Regions from separate parts of the Citrobacter sp. KH_055_1 genome, predicted to be linked through region 2. Evidence: predicted binding sites of a transcription regulator. Region 2 holds the regulator's gene; each other region holds the start of a gene.
The links. The regulator PhoB, encoded in region 2, activates phosphate uptake and scavenging genes when phosphate is short. The targets are predictions, from matches to a motif close to CTGTCATAAAACTGNCNNAT.
Positions count from the first base shown of each region.

Region 1: pstS (phosphate ABC transporter substrate-binding protein PstS) is a predicted target of PhoB. The motif match lies at 3,681-3,700, and genes of this name have one in related genera.
Region 3: glpT (glycerol-3-phosphate transporter) is a predicted target of PhoB. The motif match lies at 2,610-2,629, and genes of this name have one in related genera.

Region 1 is NZ_CM174473.1:4,751,828-4,758,091, forward strand. Features, by position in the region: gene glmS (glutamine--fructose-6-phosphate transaminase (isomerizing)) at 1-641, shown strand, start outside; gene AC3ITF_RS22325 (AraC family transcriptional regulator) at 747-1,634, shown strand; gene AC3ITF_RS22330 (amidohydrolase family protein) at 1,703-3,454, shown strand; gene pstS (phosphate ABC transporter substrate-binding protein PstS) at 3,789-4,829, shown strand; gene pstC (phosphate ABC transporter permease PstC) at 4,974-5,933, shown strand; gene pstA (phosphate ABC transporter permease PstA) at 5,933-6,264, shown strand, end outside.
Region 2 is NZ_CM174473.1:3,611,913-3,618,176, reverse strand. Features, by position in the region: gene sbcC (exonuclease subunit SbcC) at 1-2,285, opposite strand, end outside; gene sbcD (exonuclease subunit SbcD) at 2,282-3,484, opposite strand; gene phoB (phosphate response regulator transcription factor PhoB) at 3,677-4,366, shown strand; gene phoR (phosphate regulon sensor histidine kinase PhoR) at 4,417-5,712, shown strand; gene brnQ (branched-chain amino acid transporter carrier protein BrnQ) at 6,125-6,264, shown strand, end outside.
Region 3 is NZ_CM174473.1:1,580,846-1,587,109, reverse strand. Features, by position in the region: gene glpQ (glycerophosphodiester phosphodiesterase) at 49-1,116, opposite strand; gene glpT (glycerol-3-phosphate transporter) at 1,120-2,478, opposite strand; gene glpA (anaerobic glycerol-3-phosphate dehydrogenase subunit A) at 2,753-4,381, shown strand; gene glpB (glycerol-3-phosphate dehydrogenase subunit GlpB) at 4,371-5,630, shown strand; gene glpC (anaerobic glycerol-3-phosphate dehydrogenase subunit GlpC) at 5,627-6,264, shown strand, end outside.

The sequences.
Region 1 (6,264 bases), 1.1 Mb from region 2:
AAATCGGCGTGGCCTCCACGAAAGCATTTACCACCCAACTGACTGTACTGCTGATGCTGGTGGCGAAACTGTCACGTCTGAAAGGCCTGGATGCGTCTATTGAGCATGACATCGTTCACGGTCTGCAGGCGCTGCCGAACCGTATTGAGCAGATGCTGTCTCAGGACAAACGCATTGCTGCCCTGGCAGAAGATTTCTCTGACAAACACCATGCGCTGTTCCTCGGCCGTGGCGATCAGTATCCGATTGCGCTGGAAGGCGCGCTGAAGCTGAAAGAGATCTCTTATATTCACGCGGAAGCCTACGCAGCTGGCGAGCTGAAACACGGCCCGCTGGCGCTGATTGATGCGGATATGCCGGTTATCGTCGTGGCACCGAACAACGAACTGTTGGAAAAACTGAAATCCAACATTGAAGAAGTTCGTGCCCGTGGCGGCCAACTGTACGTCTTCGCCGATCAAGATGCGGGCTTTACCAGCAACGAAAACATGCACATCATTGAGATGCCGCATGTGGAAGAGGTGATTGCTCCGATCTTCTATACCGTTCCGCTGCAACTGCTGGCGTATCACGTGGCGCTGATTAAAGGCACCGATGTCGATCAGCCGCGCAACCTGGCGAAGTCGGTTACCGTAGAGTAACGCGCCACGCGATTTATCGCGGAGATAGCGCTAAAAATCCGGCGTGCTGTTACGGCACTCCGGATTTTTTTATGTCTAAAATCAGTATATTAAATGAGGCAGAAGATGACGCAGGACTATCGTAAGTCGGTGTTCAGGGCAATGAACTACATCAGCCAGCATCTGGATCTTAACCCGACTCTGGAAGAGGTCTCGCGTGAGGTCGCTGTGTCCTGCTATCACTTTCATCGCATCTTCAAAGCACAGGTTGGCGAAACGGTCGCTGAATTTACCCGTCGTCTGCGGATGGAAAAGGCCGCTATGAGCCTGATTGACGCACCGCATAGCGATATTACCGGGCTGGCATTACAGGTCGGATTTTCCAGTTCGCAAAACTTTGCCCGGGCATTTCGCCGTCATTTTTCCGTATCGCCAGGCGAATTTCGTCGCTCCCTTCGGGAGGCAATAAAAAGCAAGACAGGACACGTCTCTCAGCAAAAAAGCACCTATTCTCAGTGCGATACTACCCAAGCACACTGGCATACAGCAGGCTTTTTGGGCGCAAAAGTCATTGCGCTCCCCACGCGTAGGGTCGCATTTATGCGCCGATTTGGACCATACGGTAAAGAGACCTGCCAACAAACGCATCAGGACTTGTTGACCTCGTTGCCCGCCAGAACGCCGTTACAGCCTGCCGGAATGCTATGTGTTTACTGGGATCCGCCAGATGTGACGGCAGAACAGCATTGCCGCACGGATGTTGGTTTTGAACTCAGCGAGGGGGAGCAGGTCAGTCGACATATCGCCGTGCAGACAATAGCCGCCGGAAATTATCTGGTATGCAAGTGCGCAGCTTGGGGAGATCAGGTTGATAACACCTGGGCGCTCGCCTTTGCCTGGATGCGAACGAAAGGGCTGATGAAAAGCGATAAACCTTGCTACGAAATGTATTACAACGAAACCAATGCCGCGCATGATTATTATGTCTATGACATTTGCATCCCTTTGAATTAACGCCAGAAAAACAGCTATCTACACAGCATCGAATACGTTTATTCGCAACGCAATGGAGTTAATTTTTCATGAGAATTTCAATGCTCTTTCTGGCATGTTCACTGGCCGTCACGTCTTCCACGGTCTCTGCTCTGGAAGGTAATAAAATGATTATCTTTGGCGGGGAAATCTACAGCGCCGATCCAAATAATCCCTCTCCACAAGCCATCGCTATTGAAGGCAAAAAAATCATTGCCGTGGGAACGTTCAACGATGTGCTGAAGAAGGCCGGTTCTGATGCTATTCGCATTGATTTGCAGGGTAATTACCTGATGCCGGGGTTGATCGACAGCCACGCCCATGTTGCTGATGGCGGATTTAAAACGATCACCGTCGAATTTCCTGAAGGGATGACAAAAGCGGCAGCGATTAGAGCGTTTGTCGATAAAAATAAGCGTAACCCTCAGCGCGATCTCCATGGCGTCCAGTTTTACAGCAATGTACCCCTGGATTACTGGGACAATATTAGCCTGCTGGATAGCGTATTTAATGCGCCAGAATATCAGGATACGCCGGTGGTGCTGGCTGGATCGGATGCCCATACCGGCTGGGTTAATAACGCCATGTTACGTAAAGCCAAGTTGGATCCCCAGGCCATTGCTGACGCTGGCAACAGTATAAGAACCAATGTTGGGCTAACCCCCAATGGAAAACTCAACGGCTTTGTCTCCGAAGGCGCATGGGATCGGGTGCTCGGTGCCATTCCTCCCGTCGATAACGACAAAATTGCGCAGTCGATTATCGCTGGATCAAAGGTGATGAACCGCTATGGTATCACCGCCTGGATGGAGCCGCTGAGCAACCTGCGCCCGCTGGCACCGTCATTTGATGCTCACCCGGGACGCAACGATGAAGGGCTACTTCCGGCGTACAGTTCTCTGGCGAAGGACGGAAAACTCACCGCCCACGTAACCGGTCTGGCATTGGTCAATATTAACGCTTCTCCAGCAGCCATTGATGACGTAGTGGCTATCAGGGATAAATATGCCGGAATACCCGATATCAAGCTGGCTGGGATTAAAATCTTTCAGGACGGAGTGATTGAATATCCGTCCCAGACGGCGAAGTTGAGTCAGTCATACCTGAATCGACTTGGCTACAGTGGTAGTAACTCGCTGGATAAAGTGACGTTCTGTTCGCTGGTGGCCAAAGCGGATGCCGAAAAATTGATTGCCCACTTTCATGCTATCGGCGATCGCGCCGTGCAGGAGTCACTGGATGCGGTTGCCTGTGCGCGCGAAAAGAATGGCAACAGCGGCATATTGCACAGCATTACCCACCTGGAAATCGTTAACCCGCAGAGCCTCCCTCAATTTCAGCAGTTGAACGTCGCAGCGTCTATGCAGTTGCTGTGGGCGGGTAAAGACGGTGCAACGACAACTCTGCTGGATGGCAAAGTGCCAGCGCCGTTACTCCAACACCTTTATCCTGCTGGCGATCTGTTCCGCCATCACGCGCTGATTGCGGGGGCCAGCGACTGGCCGGTATCTAGCCCCAACCCGCTGTTTGCCATTTACACGGCAGTTACGCGGATGGGGGAAGAGGGCGAACTGCCACCTGAGAGTGAAAAAATCAGCCGTGCCGCGATGCTACAGGCTTACACCCTGAATGCAGCAAAAGTTATTGGCCGCGATAAAGAAACGGGCTCAATTGCCGTAGGGAAAAGTGCTGACCTGGTGCTGTTCGATCGCAACCTTGAGAAAGTGAGTATTGAAAAGCTACGGGATGCCACGGTGCTTTGGACGATGTTTGCCGGAAAAAAAGTCTATAGCGGGAAGTAAACTGCTGCTGAAAGGCCACCGGGAGGTGGTCTTTTACATTACGATAGCCTGTTTTTTGAACCGTTAGAAAAGAAATACATCACGGCATTTTGATGAAAAATAGTCATCCTTGGCTACGCTTTTAAGTGTCATAAAAATAAAATTTTCGCGAAATGTTATTGTTATGAAATGCGTTAATAACTTGTTTTTGCAGTATTTTTTAAATTCTGTATTTCACTTTTTTCCATTGTCATAAAACTGTCATATTTCGTACATTTAACTGTCACCTGTTTGTCCTATTTTGCTCACAGTAGCAACTCAAACAATGATTTACGAAAACCGTGCAGGAGACATTATGAAAGTTATGCGTACCACTGTCGCAACTGTTGTCGCCGCGACCTTATCCATGAGCGCGTTCTCTGTATTTGCCGCAGCGAGCCTGACAGGTGCAGGTGCAACTTTTCCTGCGCCAGTGTATGCCAAATGGGCTGATACTTATCAGAAAGAGACCGGTAGTAAAGTCAACTACCAGGGTATCGGCTCCTCCGGTGGTGTAAAACAAATTACGGCAAATACCGTTGATTTCGGCGCTTCTGATGCACCGTTGTCTGATGAGAAACTGGCACAGGAAGGCCTGTTCCAGTTCCCGACCGTGATCGGCGGTGTCGTGCTGGCTGTAAATATCCCTGGCCTGAAATCCGGCGAACTGGTGCTGGACGGTAAGACCCTGGGTGATATCTACCTCGGCAAAATCAAGAAGTGGGATGATGAAGCCATCACCAAACTGAACCCAGGGCTGAAACTGCCTTCGCAGAACATCGCCGTTGTGCGTCGTGCTGATGGTTCCGGTACCTCTTTCGTGTTCACCAGCTACTTGGCAAAAGTGAACGAAGAGTGGAAATCTAAAATTGGTGCAGGCTCTACCGTTAACTGGCCAACCGGTCTGGGTGGTAAAGGTAACGACGGTATCGCCGCGTTCGTACAGCGTCTGCCAGGCTCCATTGGTTACGTTGAATATGCTTACGCTAAGCAGAACAACCTGGCCTATACCAAACTGATTTCTGCTGACGGTAAACCGGTAAGCCCGACCGAAGAAAACTTTGCAAATGCGGCAAAAGGCGCTGACTGGAGCAAAACCTTCGCCCAGGATCTGACTAACCAGAAAGGTGATGAGGCGTGGCCGATTACGTCCACCACATTCATCCTGGTTCACAAAGAGCAGAAGAAACCTGAGCAGGGCGTTGAAGTGCTGAAATTCTTTGACTGGGCGTACAAAAATGGCGGTAAACAGGCGAATGACCTGGATTACGCCAGCCTGCCGGATAACGTGGTTGAGCAGATTCGTGCTGCATGGAAGACCAACGTGAAAGACAGCAGCGGTAAAGCACTGTACTAATAGAATATCTTTGACGAATTGGCGGATGGCGCTACGCTTATCCGCCCTACGGTAGAAACCGTAGGCCCAGAGTGTAGGCCGGATAAGCGTAGCGCCATCCGGCATGGGCAACTGAGTAAACGAGTTTAACTTAAAGAGTGATTTATGGCTGCAACCAAGCCTGCTTTTAACCCACCGGGTAAAAAGGGTGACATGATATTCAGCGTGCTGGTAAAACTGGCTGCGCTGATTGTGCTATTGATGTTGGGTGGCATTATTGTCTCTCTGATCATCTCCTCCTGGCCAAGCATTCAAAAATTTGGTTTCTCATTTTTGTGGACCAAAGAGTGGGATGCGCCAAACGATATCTACGGTGCGCTGGTACCGATTTACGGAACGCTGGTGACCTCGTTTATCGCCTTGCTGATCGCCGTTCCGGTGAGCTTCGGCATCGCTTTATTTTTGACTGAGTTAGCACCTAACTGGTTACGTCGCCCGCTGGGCATTGCAATTGAACTGCTGGCGGCGATCCCGAGTATTGTTTACGGCATGTGGGGCCTGTTTATTTTTGCCCCGCTGTTTGCTACCTACTTCCAGGAGCCGGTGGGTAACATCCTTTCCAATATTCCGTTTGTGGGTGCCCTGTTTGCGGGTCCGGCCTTTGGTATCGGTATTCTGGCAGCCGGTGTGATCCTGGCCATTATGATCATCCCGTACATTGCGGCGGTCATGCGCGATGTGTTCGAACAAACGCCGGTACTGATGAAAGAGTCAGCCTATGGCATCGGCTGTACTACCTGGGAAGTCATCTGGCGCATCGTCCTGCCGTTCACCAAAAATGGGGTGATTGGCGGCGTGATGTTGGGTCTTGGCCGCGCGCTCGGTGAAACCATGGCGGTGACCTTTATCATCGGTAACACCTACCAGCTCGACAGTGCATCGCTGTTTATGCCGGGTAACAGTATTACCTCTGCGTTGGCGAATGAATTTGCCGAAGCGGAATCTGGCCTGCATGTGGCTGCGTTGATGGAACTGGGGCTGATCCTGTTTGTGATTACCTTCATCGTGCTGGCAGCGTCTAAGTTCATGATCATGCGCCTTGCGAAGAACGAGGGGGCACGCTAATGGCTACGCTTGATATGCAAAACACCGCCGCGCTGGCGGAGTCTCGTCGTAAGATGCAGGCGCGTCGCCGCTTGAAAAACCGCATCGCACTGACACTCTCAATGGGGACGATGGCGTTCGGTCTGTTCTGGTTGGTGTGGATCCTGTTCTCAACGGTGGTTCGCGGTATCGACGGTATGTCGCTGGCGCTGTTCACTGAAATGACGCCGCCGCCGAATACGGCGGGTGGCGGTCTGGCGAATGCCCTGGCGGGCAGCGGGCTGTTGATCCTGTGGGCGACCGTGTTGGGTACGCCGCTCGGTATTATGGCGGGCATCTATCTGGCCGAGTA
Region 2 (6,264 bases):
GCAAAGCAACTGGCCGCCAGGGCGGCGGTAAATTGCGCCTGCGACTGTTGCAAACGTTCGCTTTCCAGCGTTTCCTGCTGTTGCTGTGCGGCAAGCTGGCTTTGCAGCGACACGCAGTCGTCGTGAATTTCGCGCCAGTTTTCAGGGATAACCGTTTCGGCTTCTGCGGTGTCCGTTGCCGGAAGCGTGTCGAGCAGCGGCTTCAGGGCGTGAATGCGTTCCTGAATCACGCCATGCTGCGTCTGTTTCTCCTGCCACTGCGCGAATTCGGTTTCGCGGGCGCTTAACCAGGCTGCCTCTGTGCCGTCTTCCGGTGCAGTCAGTGACAGCGCGGACAAGGCGCTTTCCAGCCCCTGATGCGTCGTCGCCAGCTGTTGTTGATACTGGCGTTCCTGTTGTTGCTGATCGTGTAACTGGTTTTCCAGCGTCAGGCGCTGGCTGAGCAGATAAAGCTGGCGCTCGTAGTGCTCCTGTTCGCCCATCCAGCCGGTAATATCCTCCTGAATATTCAGCGTAATATTCAGAGCGGTGCAAACGTCCTGCCACTCTTTAGTGAGTGCTTGCTCTTCCTGAGAGAGCGTCTGTATCTCTTCTGTCTCACGCTGGATTTGCTGTGTCAGGGCATTGACCTGCCCCAGAACCAGCAGACCTTCCTCTTTCAGTGCTGTGACTTCTTTGGCTAACTGGTCGCGACGCCGCTGGTTTGCACTCAGTTCCAGCGCCTGATACTCCGAGACCGCAGGATGTGCAGTAGAGCCGCATAACGGGCAGGGCTGTCCGGCCTGCAAAAGCGCGCGCTCTGCCTCCAGACTTTTGATTTTTTCTTCCTGTTTGCAGAGCGTTTCAACGTCCAGGTAGTGCTGATTTTTTTCTTTATATTGCTGTCGGCGTAGCGCGAGCGTTTCATTGAGCGCGGCCTGCTGCGCCTGCGCTTTTTGCACGCTTTCACCGTTCTGACGCAGACGTTTTTGCAACGGCTGATAGCGAGCATGAAGTGAGGTCAGACGCTGACGGAAAGCCCGTGATTGCGCTTGCTGTTCCATCGCGACCGCAACCTCATCCGCGGTGAGCGTCAGGGCATTTTCCGGCAACGCCGCCAGTTTCTGGCGTAACTCAGCGATACGGGCAGCGAGCGCCGTAAGCTGATGCTTATCGCGACTACGCTGAGAAAAAAGAGCGCGCCAGCCCGCAATCTCCTGGCCCCATAAGCGGAATCGATCATGCTCCGCCAACCACTGCGCCAGTGCGGTAAGTTCGGTCTGAAGTTGCTCGTGGCTGCGCAGTGCACCGTTGCGGATGCGCGCGCGCAGCGAGGTTTTAGCGTGTAAGCGAGTATTTACTTCAATGATCCGCTGCTTTGTTTGCGCCAGGCGTGCAGTCTGCTCCTGCTGGCGATCCCACAGTGGACGAAGCTGGTTGGCAGGCTGAGCGAGCTGGAGTCTTGCCAGCTCAGGCGCGGCGTCCGCAAGCGCCTGTTGGGCCTGCTGCGCTAAGCTAGCCACGCGCTGCTGTTCACGAACCAGTTCTTCGCTGCGCGTAACCCATTGAAAATCTTTCTGCTGATGTTGCTGCTGCGCCAGCAAAATTTTTTCTTCGTCAGTAAGTACCTGCAAACTTTGCTGCAACTGCTGTTGCTGCTCTTCGCTTAACAGTACGACACCCGCCGCCTGCGCTTCGCATATTTCGAGCGTATTGCGCGCCGCTTTGTGTTTTTCAAACACCATTGCCGAAATTTGTCCGTAGATTTCGGTGCCGGTCAGCTCTTCCAGCAGCTCAGCGCGCTCCTTGGGTTTGGCGTTAAGGAAGGCGGCAAATTGCCCCTGCGACAGCAGCATCGAACGCGTAAACCGTCCGTAATCCAGCCCGGTGAGCGTGGCGGTCATGTCCAGTTTATCTTTGATTTTATCGGCGAGGATTTTTCCGTCGGCGCAGCGGGCAAGTTCCACGCGCGGGACCTGCAGATTGCCGTCAGGCTGATTACGCGCCCGATTCTGGCTCCAGAACGCGCGGTAGGCTTCGCCTTTAACTTCGAACTCGACCTCTGCCAGACACTCGGCGGTGTCGCGGGTCATCAGGTCGTTTTGCGACTGTGATACGGTATTCAGGCGCGGTGTCTCGTGGTACAGCGCGAGACAAATCGCATCAAGCAGGGTGGTTTTTCCGGCCCCTGTAGGCCCGGTGATGGCAAACAGACCGTTGCTGGCAAAAGGCTCTGCCGTAAAATCGACTTTCCATTCCCCTTTCAGGGAGTTGAGGTTTTTCAGGCGCAGGCTAAGAATTTTCATGCGTCAGCCTCCCCGGCAAGCGTCTGTAACGTGTCATTAAACAGCTGATTAAGACGTTCCCGCCTCGGCGCTTCCAGTTCCTCCAGCGCCAGACGGCGGTCAAAGACTTCCGTCACGCTCAGTTCGCTCAGCGTTTCACGCCGCTCATTGGCCATAATACGCTCGCGCTGCTCCCGACTGCGGCGCACCAGCAGAACCTCTACCGGCAGGTCTTCCGTCAACGCCTGAATTTTGCGCTGCATGTCGTGCAGGTAATCGTCGGTGGTGATTTCAATATCTAACCAGACGGGCGTTTGCAGCTCTACATCGCGCCATTGCTCAAGCTGGGCGGTAATGGCGGCTAAATCGCCTTTCAATACTGCCAGCGGCTGCGTGACCGGTACGGTGAGATTGTCGACGGTATGTAGCTTGCCGTCTTCGAAGCTCACCAGATGCACGCCTTTGTTTTTGCCACATTCGTCAAAACTGAGGGCAATCGGCGAGCCACAGTAGCGAATATGTTCTGTTCCGCCGATGACCTGCGCCCGGTGAATATGTCCCAACGCGATGTAATCTGCTGGCGGGAAATTCTGCGCCGGAAAGGCATCCAGTGTGCCAATATAAATGTCACGTACCGCGTCACTTTTGCTGGCACCGACGGTCGTCAGGTGCCCGGTTGCAATGATCGGCAGGTTGCGTTCACCGCGCAGTTCACAGGCGTCCAGGTACTGCTGCTGGTAATAGTCGGTAATTGCCCCCAGCAAATGCTGTTGTTTTTCGCTGCCGGTGAGTCCCGCCTGGCTGGTGATGATGTCGCGTGGGCGTAAAAAGGGAATCGGGCACAGCACGGCGCCTGGCGTGCCGTCGCGGCGTTTCAGTATTTGCGGTCCATGGCCTGCGCTGGCGACCACCGTGGTGTTCAGAAACGCCAAAATATCGCGTGATTCATTAAGCGTGGCGACCGAGTCATGGTTGCCTGCCAGCACCACCAGGTGGCAGCCTGTTTGCTGCAAATTGACGACAAAGCGGTTGTAAATCTCGCGGGCATAGCTCGGCGGTGAGCCGGTATCAAAAATATCGCCTGCCACAATAATGGCATCCACCTGATGGGATTGTGCGGTCTCCAGCAGCCAGTCAAGAAAGGCCTGATGCTCGGCGGCGCGGCTCTTGCTGTAGAAGTTTTGGCCCAGATGCCAGTCTGAGGTATGAAGGATGCGCATACGAGTTCCATGACGAAAAAGCAATGAGGGGGATTATACCCTTGCAATGGCGTGAATATCTTGTTTCCGGGCTGTCATAATTCAACAACATTGGTTAAGCCTGGACTATCTTTTTCATAAATCTGTCATAAATCTGACGCATAATGGCGGCGTATAGAGGGTATGAACGATTAAATTAAAACAGGGCAAATCATGGCGAGACGTATTCTGGTCGTAGAAGATGAAGCTCCAATTCGTGAAATGGTCTGCTTCGTGCTCGAGCAAAACGGGTTCCAACCTGTAGAAGCCGAAGACTATGACAGTGCGGTGAATCAACTCAATGAACCCTGGCCGGATCTTATCCTGCTTGACTGGATGCTTCCCGGTGGCTCGGGGTTACAGTTCATTAAACACCTCAAACGTGAAGCGATGACGCGGGACATCCCGGTGATGATGCTGACGGCAAGAGGTGATGAAGAAGATCGCGTACGTGGGCTGGAAACCGGTGCGGATGACTATATCACCAAGCCGTTTTCGCCGAAGGAACTGGTGGCGCGCATTAAAGCCGTACTGCGTCGTATTTCACCAATGGCGGTTGAAGAAGTTATTGAGATGCAGGGGCTGAGCCTTGATCCCACCTCGCATCGTGTAATGACCGGCGAAGAACCGCTGGATATGGGGCCAACTGAGTTCAAACTGCTGCATTTCTTTATGACTCATCCTGAGCGCGTCTACAGCCGCGAACAACTACTTAATCATGTCTGGGGCACCAACGTGTACGTAGAAGACCGGACGGTTGACGTGCATATCCGCCGCTTGCGTAAGGCGCTGGAGCACAGCGGCCACGATCGCATGGTGCAGACGGTACGCGGAACGGGATACCGTTTTTCAACCCGCTTCTGACCGGCACGGAAAATAGCCCATTAGATCAAGTTGTATAGGGAGTGCGACGTTTGCTGGAACGATTGTCATGGAAAAGGCTGGTACTGGAGCTGATACTTTGCTGCATTCCGGCTTTTATCCTTAGTGCTTTTTTCGGTTATCTGCCGTGGTTTTTACTGGCATCGGTAACGGGTCTGCTTATCTGGCATTTCTGGAATTTACTGCGTTTGTCCTGGTGGCTGTGGGTCGACAGGAGTATGACGCCTCCGCCGGGGCGGGGCAGTTGGGAACCGCTGCTTTACGGCCTGCATCAAATGCAACTGCGTAACAAAAAACGCCGCCGCGAACTGGGTAATCTGATTAAACGTTTTCGCAGCGGGGCTGAATCGCTGCCTGATGCGGTGGTACTGACCACCGAAGAGGGTGGGATTTTCTGGTGTAACGGCCTGGCACAGCAGGTTCTGGGACTGCGTTGGCCGGACGATAGTGGGCAAAATATTCTTAACCTGCTTCGCTACCCGGAATTTACCTCATACCTGAAAACGCGCGACTTTAGTCGGCCAATTAATTTGGTACTTAATACCGGGCGGCATCTGGAAATTAGGGTGATGCCGTATACCGACAAGCAGTTGCTGATGGTGGCGCGCGATGTCACGCAGATGCACCAACTGGAAGGCGCGCGGCGTAATTTCTTTGCCAACGCCAGCCACGAGTTGCGTACGCCGCTGACGGTGCTGCAAGGTTATCTGGAGATGATGCAGGAGCATCCCCTGGAAGGGGCAACGCGAGAGAAAGCGCTGGATACCATGCGTGAGCAAACGCAGCGTATGGAAGGGCTGGTGAAACAGTTGCTGACGCTATCGAAAATAGAAGCCGCACCGACACTGCCGCAGAATGAAAAAGTAGATGTGCCGATGATACTGCGCGTGGCTGAGCACGAAGCACAAACGCTGAGCCAGAATAAACACACGTTTACCTTCGACGTGGATAATCGCCTGAGCGTGATGGGTAACGAGGAGCAACTGCGTAGCGCAATCTCGAATCTTATCTATAACGCGGTGAACCATACGCCGGCGGGAACACACATCACCGTGCGCTGGCAGCGGGCGACGGCGGGAGCCGAGTTCAGCGTCGAAGATAATGGGCCTGGAATTGCGCCTGAGCACATTCCTCGTTTGACCGAGCGTTTCTACCGCGTGGATAAAGCGCGATCGCGGCAAACGGGCGGTAGCGGGCTGGGGCTGGCTATTGTGAAGCATGCTTTAAATCATCACGACAGCCGATTGAATATCGAGAGTACGCCGGGCAAAGGGACGCGGTTTAGCTTTGTGCTAGCGGAACGTTTACTTGCCAAAAGTAACGATTGAGGCGTATCCGTAAGATTATCTTTCCAAAAGCCAGCGAAAGCTGGCTTTTTTACGCGGGTCAATACAGTCATCCTGAATTTTACGACGTCTGATTGTTTTTTGTTCGCATTATTACCCATACCTTTTTCCCGGAAATGGTGTTTTGTTCTAACTGGATTTTTCATATCGCTATATTGTTCTGGTTTTTAGATCCCACCTTGCTTTAAAACGTTATAAGCGTTTAAATTGCGCACCATGTGCTGTCATACCGACTGCATTTACGCGGTAAATCGAAAAACTATTCTTCGCCGCGCCCGGCTGGGAGAATTTCCCGCTGGAATTGATTAAAAATGCCGCTGTATCGTCCCAAAAGGGAAGGGCAAAAATTTAACCTTTACAACACCACATTCACATCCACAGGCTGTAAGACTTTATGACCCATCAGTTAAAATCGCGCGATATCATCGCACTGGGATTTATGACATTTGCACTGTTTGTAGGTGCAGGTAACATTATTTTCCCCCCAATGGTTGGTTTGCAGGCCGGCGAACACGTCTGGACTGCGGCTTTTGG
Region 3 (6,264 bases), 2.0 Mb from region 2:
CGCCGGTGGAAAGGCCTGCAATATCATGCTATCGCAGGCCTGATACCGTTACTGCTTATGCAGGAACATCACCGCTTTGTCGGGGAAGTCGGTGAACAACCCGTCAACGCCCGCCTTGTTATACAGGATGTCATACAGCTGATTCACATCCGTCGCGTAGTCCGGCAGCTGATCGGCCCGCACAGTATAAGGATGCACCGTCATCTTGTTCTGATGCGCATCCTTCACCATCCCGGTCAACACGATGTTGCCTTTCTTCGACTTCTCATCGACCAGCATGTGATAGTCCGGGCCAATGCCATCCGCGTACTCAGCAACCTGCTTCATCGCGCCCGGTTTAAACATCCAGTCATAGTTGTAATTCACCCAACTGCCGTCCGGTTTTTTCTCCTGGGTTTCATTCCAGTCGGTATAGGCAATCAGCTGCACCAGGTTGAGGTCCATCCCCATTTTAGGTTCCAGCTCATTCTTGATGCGCTTGAGTTCCGCCACATCAAAACTTTGCAGATAGACCTTATCCTGTTTGTCGCTGTAGCCGTACTTTTTCAGCACTTCCAGCGTCTTCGCAGCAATGTCCTTCCCTTCCTGGTGATGGAACCACGGCGCTTTAATTTCCGGATAGATACCGATGTTCTTACCGGTGGAATGATTTAATCCCTGAACAAACTCGATCTCTTCTTCGAACGTATGCACACGGAAATCAGATTTACCCATCGGGAAGCGCCCTGGGTAGGTCTGCACCTGTTTGCCATTTTCGATATCGAAACCTTCGGTAAATTTCAGCGATTTGATCTCATCCAGCGTAAAGTCGATGGCGTAGTAGCGACCATCTTTACGAGCGCGATCCGGGAAACGCTCGGCGACATCGGTGACCCGGTCAAGATAGTGGTCATGCAGAACGACCAGATGGTCGTCCTTGGTCATCACCAGATCCTGCTCGAGATAGTCCGCGCCCTGCGCATAGGCCATCGCTTTTGCCGGCAGCGTATGCTCCGGTAAATAGCCGCTGGCCCCACGGTGAGCAATCACAATCTTGTCTGCGGCGATGGCTGCGCTGCTGACCACCATACCGGTCAGCATTAACGCGACGCTAAGACTTTTCAATGTGGTTTTCATCTATTATCCCCCGTTACGCTTCAGTTCCATCTCTGCGTGATGGCGCTTTTCACCAAACATGACGACCACCAGCAGAATAACCGCCAGCACGCTGCCGCCAATCATCACCATAAAGCCACCGTCCCAGCCGAAGAAGTCAACGGTGTAACCGACAATGGCGCTCGCTGCCACAGAGCCGCCCAGGTAACCAAACAACCCGGTGAAGCCTGCCGCCGTACCCGCCGCTTTTTTCGGTGCCAGTTCCAGCGCGTGCAGACCAATCAGCATGACCGGACCGTAGATCAGGAAGCCGATGATAATCATACATGCCATATCAACGTTCGGATTGCCCGCCGGGTTCATCCAGTAAACGATCGTTGCAATGGTCACCAGCGTCATGAAGAACACGCCGGTTGCGCCACGGTTGCCACGGAAGACTTTATCCGACATCCAGCCACACAGCAGGGTGCCCGGGATACCCGCATACTCATACAGGAAGTAGGCCCAGGAGGATTTATCCAGTGCGAAATGCTTCACTTCTTTCAGGTAGGTCGGCGACCAGTCGAGGATGCCGTAACGCAGTAAATAGACAAACACGTTGGCGATCGCGATGTACCACAGCAGTTTGTTTGGCAGCACGTACTGCATGAAGATCTGCTTCGCAGTCAGCTCTTCTTCGGCTTTTTCGCTGTAATCATCCGGATAGTCGTTCTTATACTCTTCAATCGGCGGCAAGCCACAAGACTGCGGCGTATCGCGCATCAGGGCAAAAGCAATCAGGGCGACAACAATCGCACCGAATGCCGGCATGTACAATGCCGCTTTCCAGTCGTTAAACCAGGCCATACCCAGCAGGAACAGCAGCGGAGGCAGACCACCACCGACGTTATGCGCGCAGTTCCACACGGACACAATACCGCCACGCTCTTTCTGCGACCACCAGTGCACCATGGTACGACCGCACGGCGGCCACCCCATCCCCTGGAACCAGCCACACAGGAACAGCAGCACAAACATCACCGCGATACTGGACGTCGCCCACGGCACAAAGCCCATGAACAACATCACCGCCGCCGCCAGAATCAGACCGGCAGGCAGGAAAACGCGCGGATTCGAGCGGTCCGAAATGGACCCCATGATAAATTTCGAAAAACCATAGGCAATGGAAATACCGGATAACGCAAAACCCAGATCGCCACGGGAGAAACCCTGCTCAACCAGATACGGCATCGCCAGGGCAAAGTTCTTACGTACCAGATAGTACGCCGCATAACCAAAAAATATCCCCAAGAAAATCTGCCAGCGCAATCGACGATAGGTGGGATCGATTTCCGCTGCAGGTAAGCGCGCCGTATGTGACGCGGGTTTAAAAATGCTCAACATAGTATGTAGCCTCCGTGGCCGTCTTTTGTTCGAAGGAAACACTGTAAGTACGTCATCACGACGCAACCTCCCCCAGTGTGGCCGCGATGTTAAGGAAAGATTCAGCACAAAAATGTGAAACACAGCACAGATTGTTACAGATTTATGACAAATGTTCATAAAGGCGCACGAAATCACGTTTCATTTTCGAATAATGAGCGATTATGCGCGAAATCAAACAATCCATGTTTTTTATGTGGCTAAATGATAAAAAAACGAACTGTGAGGAAAAACAATGAAAACTCGCGACTCGCAAACAAGTGACGTGATTATCATTGGTGGGGGAGCAACAGGTGCCGGGATCGCACGCGACTGTGCTCTGCGCGGATTGCGCGTCATCTTAGTAGAACGCCACGATATCGCTACCGGCGCGACGGGACGTAACCACGGCCTGCTGCACAGCGGTGCGCGCTATGCCGTCACTGACGCAGAATCTGCGCGTGAATGTATTAGCGAAAACCAAATTCTGAAACGTATCGCCCGCCACTGCGTAGAGCCTACGGACGGTCTGTTTATCACACTGCCGGAAGATGAACTCTCCTTCCAGGCCACCTTTATTCGTGCCTGCGAAGATGCGGGCATTCGTGCAGAAGCGATCGACCCTCAACAAGCGCGCATTATCGAGCCCGCGGTGAACCCGCAGTTGATTGGCGCAGTCAAAGTGCCAGACGGTACCGTGGATCCCTTCCGTTTAACCGCTGCCAACATGCTGGATGCCAGAGAGCATGGCGCGGTCATTCTGACGGCCCATGAAGTGACCGGGCTGATTCGTGAAGGTGCAACCGTCTGCGGCGTGAACGTTCGCAATCATCTCACCGGCGAGATGCAGTCCCTGCATGCGCCGGTGGTGGTGAACGCTGCCGGGATCTGGGGCCAGCGGATCGCGGAATATGCCGATCTGAGCATCCGCATGTTCCCGGCAAAAGGCTCGTTGTTGATCATGGATCATCGCATTAACCAGCATGTCATCAACCGCTGCCGTAAACCGTCGGATGCCGACATTCTGGTGCCTGGCGACACCATCTCGCTGATCGGCACCACCTCGCAACATATTGATTACGATGATATCGACAGCAACCGCGTCACCGCTGAAGAGGTGGATATCCTGCTGCGTGAAGGGGAGAAGCTGGCGCCGATTATGGCGAAAACGCGCATTTTGCGCGCCTACTCCGGCGTGCGTCCGCTGGTGGCCAGCGACAATGATCCAAGCGGTCGTAACGTCAGCCGCGGCATTGTATTGTTCGATCATGCTGAACGCGACGGTCTGGATGGCTTTATCACCATTACCGGCGGCAAACTGATGACCTACCGCCTGATGGCTGAATGGGCCACCGACGCTGTTTGCCGCAAGCTGGGCAACACTCGCCCTTGCACCACGGCGGACGTCGCACTGCCAGGTTCGCAGGAATCGACCGAGCATACGCTTAAGCGCGTGATCTCGTTGCCCGCACCACTACGCGGCTCGGCAGTCTACCGTCACGGCGATCGCACCCCGGTCTGGCTAAGCGAAGGTCGTCAGCATCGCAGCCTGGTCTGCGAGTGCGAGGCGGTCACCGCAGGCGAAGTCCAATACGCCGTGGAAAATTTAACCGTCAACAGCCTGCTGGACTTGCGCCGCCGTACTCGCGTCGGGATGGGGACATGCCAGGGCGAACTGTGCGCCTGCCGCGCCGCAGGGTTACTGCAACGTTTTAATGTTACCACCGCCGCGCAGTCCATCACCCAGCTCTCCGAGTTTCTCAACGAACGCTGGAAAGGCGTGCAGCCGATTGCCTGGGGAGACGCACTGCGCGAAAGCGAGTTCACGCGCTGGGTGTATCAGGGGTTATGCGGTCTGGAAAAGGAGCACCAGGATGAAATTTGATACCGTCATTATCGGCGGCGGTCTCGCCGGACTGCTGTGCGGTCTGCAACTGCAAAAAAGCGGGTTACGCTGCGCGATTGTTACCCGTGGCCAAAGCGCCCTGCATTTTTCCTCCGGCTCGCTGGATTTACTCAGCACGCTGCCGGATGGACAGCCGGTGAGCGATATCGAGGCAGGCCTGAACGCACTGCGCACTCAGGCCCCCTTGCACCCTTATAGCCTTATCGGTACGCAAAACGTCCTGTCACTGGCGCAGCAGGCGCAAACCCTGTTGAAAGAATCCGGTGCCCAGTTGCAGGGCGAGGTGCATCAGGTACATCAGCGCGTAACGCCGCTGGGGACCTTGCGCTCAACCTGGCTCAGTTCGCCGGAAGTACCGGTCTGGCCGCTGTCTGCTCAGCGTATCTGCGTGGTGGGCATCAGCGGGTTACTGGATTTTCAGGCACACCTCGCGGCGGCCTCACTGAGCCAGCGTAACCTCAGCGTCGACACCGCAGAAATCGAGCTGCCGGAACTGGATGTTCTGCGCGACAACCCCACCGAGTTTCGCGCGGTTAACATCGCACGCCTGCTGGATAACGAAGATAAATGGCCACTGCTCTGTGACGCGTTGCTGCCAATAGCAAAAACCTGCGACATGATTATTATGCCAGCCTGCTTCGGTCTCGCCGATTCCCGGCTCTGGCAGTGGCTCAACGAGCGTCTGCCCTGCTCGCTGATGCTGTTACCCACTTTACCGCCTTCTGTTCTCGGCATGCGCCTGCACAATCAATTACAGCGTCAGTTTGTACGCCAGGGCGGCGTGTGGATGCCCGGTGACGAGGTGAAAAAAGTCACCTGTCAGGACGGTGTGGTGAGTGAAGTGTGGACCCGCAATCATGCTGATATTCCATTGCGTCCACGCTTTGCCGTGCTCGCCAGCGGCAGTTTCTTCAGCAGCGGACTGGTGGCAACACGCGAGGCTGTCCACGAGCCGATCCTCGGCCTGGATGTCCAGCAAACAGAGACCCGTGCGCAGTGGTATCAGCGCGACGTCTTCGACCCGCAGCCGTGGCAACAATTTGGTGTGAATACTGATGACACCCTGCGCCCAACGCTTGCGGGAAAAACGGTAGAGAACCTGTTTGCCATCGGGTCGGTGCTTGGCGGTTTTGACCCTATCGCCCAGGGTTGCGGAGGCGGTGTGTGCGCAGTCAGCGCCTTACATGCCGCACATCATATTGCAAAACGAGCAGGAGGCCAGCAATGAGCGACACACGTTTTGAAAGTTGTATCAAATGCACTGTGTGCACCACTGCCTGCCCGGTCAGCCGCGTCAATCCGAGCTACCCAGGCCCCAAACAGGCCGGGCCGGACGGGGAACGTCTGCGTCTAAAAGACGGTGCGTTATACGATGATGCGCTGAAATACTGTATCAACTGCAAACGCTGCGAAGTCGCCTGTCCGTCAGATGTTAAAATTGGCGATATCATCCAGCGCGCGCGCGCCAAATATGACACCACCCGCCCGTCGCTGCGCAACTTTGTCTTAAGCCATACCGATTTGATGGGCAGCGTTTCCACACCGTTCGCACCGATCGTCAATACCGCCACCTCGCTGAAGCCCGTGCGTCAGCTGCTCGATTACGCGTTAAAAATCGATCATCGCCGGACGCTGCCAAAATACTCCTTTGGTACCTTCCGCCGCTGGTACCGCAGCGTTGCCGCACAGCAGGCGCAGTATCAGGATCAGGTCGCCTTTTTTCACGGCTGCTTTGTGAACTATAACCATCCACAGCTTGGCAAAGACCTGATTAAAGTGCTGAATGCGATGGGGACCGGCGTACAGTTGCTGAGTAAAGAGAAGTGCTGCGGCGTGCCGCTGATCGCCAACGGTTTTACCGA